Agarilytica rhodophyticola: one gene and its partner. The protein of the gene in region 1 binds, or shares a complex with, the protein of each later gene. Links are inferred from orthologs where the notes say so. Each region holds a gene or a part of one and is shown on either strand. Other genes may lie near its edges. The genes, in order: BVC89_RS09330 and pabB.

What was found.
Region 2: the proteins of BVC89_RS09330 (region 1) and pabB are in contact, whole or in part, in a solved structure (PDB 8RP0), measured with the Escherichia coli proteins. The link is inferred for Agarilytica rhodophyticola from one-to-one orthologs.

The regions. Positions count from the first base shown.
Region 1 is NZ_CP020038.1:2,204,892-2,208,169, reverse strand. What follows is about bases 36-2,981. They hold BVC89_RS09330 (anthranilate synthase component II), read right to left. Parts: upstream 1,825-2,981; coding sequence 1,246-1,824; downstream 36-1,245. Other genes in these bases: BVC89_RS09320 (DUF1631 domain-containing protein), read left to right, coding at 2,243-2,981; trpD (anthranilate phosphoribosyltransferase), read right to left, coding at 36-1,010. In the rest of the region: more of trpD, read right to left, coding at 1-35; more of BVC89_RS09320, read left to right, coding at 2,982-3,278. UniProt on the Escherichia coli protein: Part of a heterodimeric complex that catalyzes the two-step biosynthesis of 4-amino-4-deoxychorismate (ADC), a precursor of p-aminobenzoate (PABA) and tetrahydrofolate.
Region 2 is NZ_CP020038.1:2,740,125-2,743,435, reverse strand. The notes cover bases 119-3,097. They hold pabB (aminodeoxychorismate synthase component I), read left to right. Parts: upstream 119-931; coding sequence 932-2,263; downstream 2,264-3,097. Other genes in these bases: thrH (bifunctional phosphoserine phosphatase/homoserine phosphotransferase ThrH), read right to left, coding at 2,284-2,901; BVC89_RS11675 (Rieske (2Fe-2S) protein), read right to left, coding at 393-716; BVC89_RS11680 (GNAT family N-acetyltransferase), read left to right, coding at 119-376. Outside these bases: more of BVC89_RS11680, read left to right, coding at 1-118; BVC89_RS11660 (phosphoadenylyl-sulfate reductase), read left to right, coding at 3,195-3,311. UniProt on the Escherichia coli protein: Part of a heterodimeric complex that catalyzes the two-step biosynthesis of 4-amino-4-deoxychorismate (ADC), a precursor of p-aminobenzoate (PABA) and tetrahydrofolate.

The DNA of each region.
Region 1 (3,278 bases):
TCCACTAGTTCTTTGATTTTTTCTTTAGCCGCACCAGAAGCAATCGCATCCTCGGCCATAAGTATGCCCTCCTGCAAGGAAGAAGCAACGCCAGATACATAAATCGAAGCCCCAGCGTTTAGCTTAATAATACCGGCAGCTTTATCCACCGCATGATCTTTTTTGCGCGAGAAAACCGCATTAATCAACGTTAAAGATTCTTCAGAACTGCCGACTTCTAATCCATTTAAGTCCGAGTAATCGAGCTTAAATTCTTTTGGATGTATTTGATATTCGGTGATAACGCCATCTTTGAGCTCAGCAACATGTGTCGGCGCAGCAATGGATAATTCGTCCAAACCGTCTTCAGCATTGACTACCATCACATGAGAGCTGCCTAAACGATTTAAAACTTCCGCCAAAGGACGACATAGCTCTCGTTTAAAAACACCTAGAACCTGGCGCTTAACGCCAGCGGGATTAGTCATTGGTCCGAGCATGTTAAACATCGTTCGAATACCAAGTTCACGGCGAGGCCCCACAGCATATTTCATGGCACCATGATGAGATGGCGCGAACATAAAACCCACACCAATTTGTTCGATAGCTCTCGCCACATGCTCTGCAGAAGTAGCTAAGTTCACTCCTGCCTGCTCTAACACGTCGGCACTTCCTGTGGAGCTCGACACCGAGCGGTTACCATGTTTTGCCACATGCGCTCCCGCCGCCGCCGCGACGAAAGCCGAAGCAGTAGAAACATTGAATAGATTTGATCCGTCGCCACCCGTACCGCAGGTATCCACTAGATTATCTGCTGTGACGTTCACAGGAGTAGCCAGTTCACGCATTACCTCTACCGCACCCGTGATTTCGTCGATGGTCTCACCTTTCATCCTCAGTGCCACCAAAAAACCACCAATTTGCGCTTGTGTCGCTTCGCCGTTCATCACCAGCTGCATTACCTCACGCATGTCGGCCTGGCTCAAGCTTTCACCGACAACAATTTTCGAAAGCGCTTCACGTATATTCATTTTTTTAATTCTCTATATTTCCCACACACCCGCACATTGCAAAGAGTATTGCCACTCTTCAACATATCACTCACGTCATCACAACACGGGGTAAACTGATCGGTTTTGCCTTATGCTTTTTACACCAGAACACTACTATTGTTCCATAAATTAGATATAACATCTAATCTTGAGAACAGATGCACTAGGCTTTGTTGGGGCTGGTCACATTACTCAAAATCGTTCAAGTTATTTTTCAGCGATTAAGGAAATTTTGCAGCAAAGTGTGGCCGTTCTCACTCAATATCGACTCGGGGTGGAATTGCACGCCCTCGACAGGATAATGACGATGTCGTACAGCCATAATTTCATCCATTTCATTATTTTCATCTTCAGTCCAAGCGGTAATTTCCAGCACGTCGGGCAAAGATTCTTTACTAATCACCAACGAATGATAACGCGTGGCAGTAAAAGGCTGACTTAAACCTTGAAATACCCCCTGTCCACGATGAAAGATTTGTGAGGTTTTACCATGCATAACTTTTCTGGCCCGAACCACATCAGCACCAAAAATGGCGCCGATACTTTGATGACCAAGACAAACACCAAGAATCGGTATACTTGAGGCAAATTCCCCTATCACATTATTTGATATGCCTGCCTGCGCAGGTGTGCAAGGACCGGGGGAAATAACGATTCTTGTCGGCTGCATAGCCGCTATCTCTTGCATATCGCATTGGTCATTTTTGATCACCTTGACATCTTCCCCTAATTCATAAAAATACTGCACGAGGTTGTATGTGAAGGAATCATAATTATCTATCATCAATAACATTGAACGATCCTATTGAGCCGCTTTATCAAATAGTATTGCTGCACTGCGTCTACACAAGGGTTAAAACGGAGGCCACCCCCAAAAAAGTGTCGATAAACTTTACAAAAAAAAGTATACCTGTTTTTAAAGCTGTCACAATTTCAACAACTTGTGGCGCAAAAAACTTCCACCTATACCTATTTGGAAATAAAAAATCAAAAAAAGTGAAAATAAGTCAGGGAGAAAAGCCTCGTGAATACTCAATTCAAGCAAGTTATGCTATTTTTAGCCTGCGTTATATCTTAAAAATACACATCTAATAACGAAGATAACAAAAAACGCCACATGATTTTGGGCATAATAATTGCTAATAAATTATTTTTATGCCTCAAAATTTATTAACGGACACGAATTCGACAAATTTATAGAGTTTATTGAAATGGCAGCTGACATTCCAACTAGTCACCTAGAACTAGTCAGAGGAAATAATGAGAAGAAGCTAAGCTCACCAGGAGTTTTGAAGCATATTGAAAGTGAAGCCCTTAGCTCAAGCCGACAGTTGATGGAACATATGTTCTCCGCCACTGATGATTTGTTCTACGAGCTATCTAAGCGAGCGACCAGCAATAACGAACAAAATTTATACTTCGAGTCTATGCGTGAAATACGCGTCAAAAAGGAAGGCTTGATTTCGGCATTTCTACAAGCCTTGACCTTAGGCTTTGAGAGTTTAATAAATCCAGCAATAAACAATGATGCCGACAAAGAACCAGCAGCAGATGCTGAAGTCAATTTATCTATCGTCGAAGGGGATGACCTAGAAATTGAACTGGCGCTAAAAAACATGTCCAGTCGGGCTCGCGAATCCTATAAAAACGAGATATACGAATTAGGTATTCGGCTCGATCATCTGTTGCTGCAAACTAATGTCGACGAAGATAATAATCCACTAGATCCTCAGCAAATATCAAAAGCCTTTGTTAAAGCTTGTATTGATAAACTGAAGATCAGTATAAAAACTCGATTAATACTTTTTAAGCTATTTGAAAAACACGTACTCAAGCAACTTGGCCATGTATATGCTGATGCAAACCAAACCCTAATCGAAACAGGTATACTGCCGAAGGTTCCGAAGAACTTAATAAAAAATCCTGGCGTATCGCCCGCGCCAAATAGGCAAGATAGCCAAGAAGAACAGACAGCAACAGCCGTCGATACGCAAGCTGAAACACAAACACAGCAAGCGCCCCCAGTAATTCCAGGGAGAACCATTTCTCTATCTCCTGAAGCACTCGCATCTTTAATGACGGCAATTAGAGGAGTTAATGGTGGCCAAAACTACTATGTCTACGGCAGCAATCCCGGCCCGGCTCTTACAGGGCAAGATCTCGCCTCAATTCTGACACCGAAACAGCCGGTTATCGATCATAAAATTGCGCGCACCGAGCCCAAAGTGGTATTGCGTGATCTGGTCA
Region 2 (3,311 bases), 540 kb from region 1 along the record:
ATCGACTCAGCTTTATACGCCAGAGTTTGTCAGCGCCCTCTCCTATTTTGCGCGCACGTCTCGACAATCAGCTATTCGTATATTACTGCACGACAGTAAACCCCTAGCATCCAGTTCCGCTCCTATAGTCAGTTTGGCACAGCGCTTACCTTCATCAATCAAAATTAAAGTCCTCAACGAGCAACCTCAAAAAGCCAATCAAGGCTATACCATCGCCGATAGCAAGCAAATTGTATTTTTCAATAATGAAACACAGATGCAAGGCTTTGCTAATTATCGAGCGAAGCTGGAAGCAGAACATCAACTAGAAGAGTTTGAGCACTTGTGGCAACACTATAGTGAGGAAGATCCCAATTTGTCGCTTTTAACTTTATAGATGTGATGACAAAAAACTAGAGGTGATCCGTATCAACACCTATCTGAGTTCCTTCGTATACGGCGTGAATCTTTTTCAAACAAGGCAAGGTATCGGCAAGAGGGCCATCGGCCCTACCCGTATTCAAGTTGAACTCTATCCCATGCGCACGACAGCGCAGACGCTGATCTGGGAGCTGCACGGCATGAGTCAGAGGCACGTCCATATGTGGACAACGGTTTTCAACAATATAAACACTGCCATCAAGTTGGCATAGCAGCAAGTTGTTGCCAGCAATATTAAACTCACGCTGATAGCCATCATGCAGTCGGTTTAACTGTTCTAACGGGTAGAATGGCATTATGACACCTCTATTTAGAATGTAGATACGATCATAAATACAACACACGTAAATTTTGCTCTATATATTACTGTGACTAATCAGATAAGCAAGTCTGCGAATTTCAATGAAGCTCATAAAATGATAAGGGATAGTAAATGACGCCCCAAAACAGTACACTTAGTGCCTTTTCGCGAACTTCATATCGGTGTCGGAAACTTATCATATAAATAGTAATGTCTAGTATTGCTCTTATTACCCCTATTGATTATTTAGAAAATGCGGAATCTTACTTCTTGCGCATAATGCCTTTAGGTAAACGTGTTTGGTTAGACAGTGGCAAACCTGCTTGCCACTACGGCAATAGTGATATTCTATCAGCTGCCCCATTAAAAGAATTAATTAATCCAAGCACAGACGATATTGAATACGAGGTTGCACAATTGTGCGATCAACAAACACTGGCACAATTACAAAGACAAAACATTCCTTTTTGGGGGGGCGCCATAGGTTTTTTCAACTACGAACACAACGCCTTAGAATATAATATTTCACCTAGCGAAGAAGGCTTACGACCAAGTATCTTTGGTATATTTGATTGGGCGTTAATTCAGGATCACAACCAGCAACGCTCATTTGTCGTTTTTCTACCACAATGTAGCCAAGAAAAACGCGAGAGAATACTTACGCTAGTGAATACACCTTTGGATGTATCTCACCCTACATTTACAGTGTCTAACCTTGCCTCTAACCTGGACAAAACTAGTTACTGCAAAATATTAGAAAAAATCCAACACTATATTTTGGCGGGTGATACGTACCAGATAAATTTTTCCCAGCGATTTAGCGGTAATTTTAAAGGCGATGCCAGCGCTGCATACTTAGCATTAAGAAGAGCTTTGCCGAGCCCTTTTTCTGCCTACTTAGAGTTAGGCGATGACCAGATTCTAAGCTTTTCGCCAGAACGTTTTATCAGTATTGATAACAAGCTTGCCACTACCCAACCTATTAAGGGCACCGCACCACGCCATGAGAATAAACGTGAAGATAAAAATCTGGCAGAAAGCTTAATAAATAGCGAAAAAAATCGTGCTGAAAATCTTATGATTGTGGACCTACTGCGCAATGATTTCAGCAAGTCTTGCGAGCCCCACAGTGTAAAAGTCCCGTCGTTATTTGCACTGGAAAGCTACAAAAACGTCCATCACCTAGTCAGCACTGTGGTTGGCACTATAGAAAAAGAGACTTCGCCACTAACGTTCTTTCGCCGCTGTTTCCCTGGGGGCTCAATTACCGGAGCACCGAAAAAAAGAGCCATGGAAATTATCCGCGAGTTAGAAGAAACACCTCGTAATATTTATTGTGGCTCTATTTGTTATTTAAGTTGCTTCGGGAATTTCGACTCAAGTATTACTATAAGAACAGTGCTGGTAAGTGAAGAAAAAATTTATTGCTGGGGTGGAGGCGGCATCGTTGCCGACTCCGAACCCGAAGAAGAATATCAAGAATCTCTTCAGAAAATTGCAGTATTAATACAAACATTAAAAGAATACTCTGCAATATCTTAAGAGGCTTAAGCGAGAGATTTTTATAAGGTCAGCTCTCTCTCGCTAGCATTGATAAATGCCTGTTTTAAATCTTGATAACTATGCACAGCAGGAAACTGAGGGAATTCATCTATCACATTTTGTGGTGCACTAAATAATATACCTGCATCAGCTTCTGCCAACATGGTGGTATCATTGTATGAATCCCCAGCAGCAATAGTGCGATAGTACAGAGTTTTGAACGCGGCAATAGACTGACGTTTAGGGTTAGCTTGACGCAGATTATAATGAGTAACTTTGCCTGATCCATCAACGGTCAATTTATGACAAAAGAGTGTTGGATAACCTAACTGTTTCATCAATGGGCCTGCAAATTCATAAAAAGTGTCCGATAAAATAATTACCTGAAAACGCTCACGCAGCCAATCGAGAAACTCAGCAGCCCCCTCTAAAGGACTTAAAGTGGCAATGACTTCTTGGATTTCATTTAACCCCAAACCAGCTTTTGCCAATTCATTAAGACGCATCGTCATTAACTCATCGTAATCCGGAATATCTCGAGTTGTCGCTTGTAAAGCATCAATGCCAGTTTTTTCAGCAAATTTAATCCAAATTTCGGGGATTAAAACCCCTTCCAAATCTAAACAGGCTAACTCCACTCCTACCTCCTATCGTTTTACACTCATTACATTTTTAGGGTTGAACCTGAAGAACAACTATTTTAATTAATAATTCTCCAGTGGTTAAAAAGCAGGCGGCTATATCTATGGTTTAGATATATAACTATAAGCCTTGGCTATTTCTCATCCCTCCCGCGCTCTGGTATTCTTCGCCACCGAAATAACTTTGAGCCTGTTCACTCTAATTCGCAAGCAAAACAGATGCAACAGAGTGATATCATCCATATGCAGTTCTACGACTACAACTGTATAAGAATAGGAAACCTCTAACGATGAGTGAAATGATCAATTTTGTTGATATTGATAGCCAGTTACAGACCAGTACTCCACAAAAAATTTTGGCACATGCCATTGAAGAGTACGACAATATCGCGATCTCATTTTCTGGT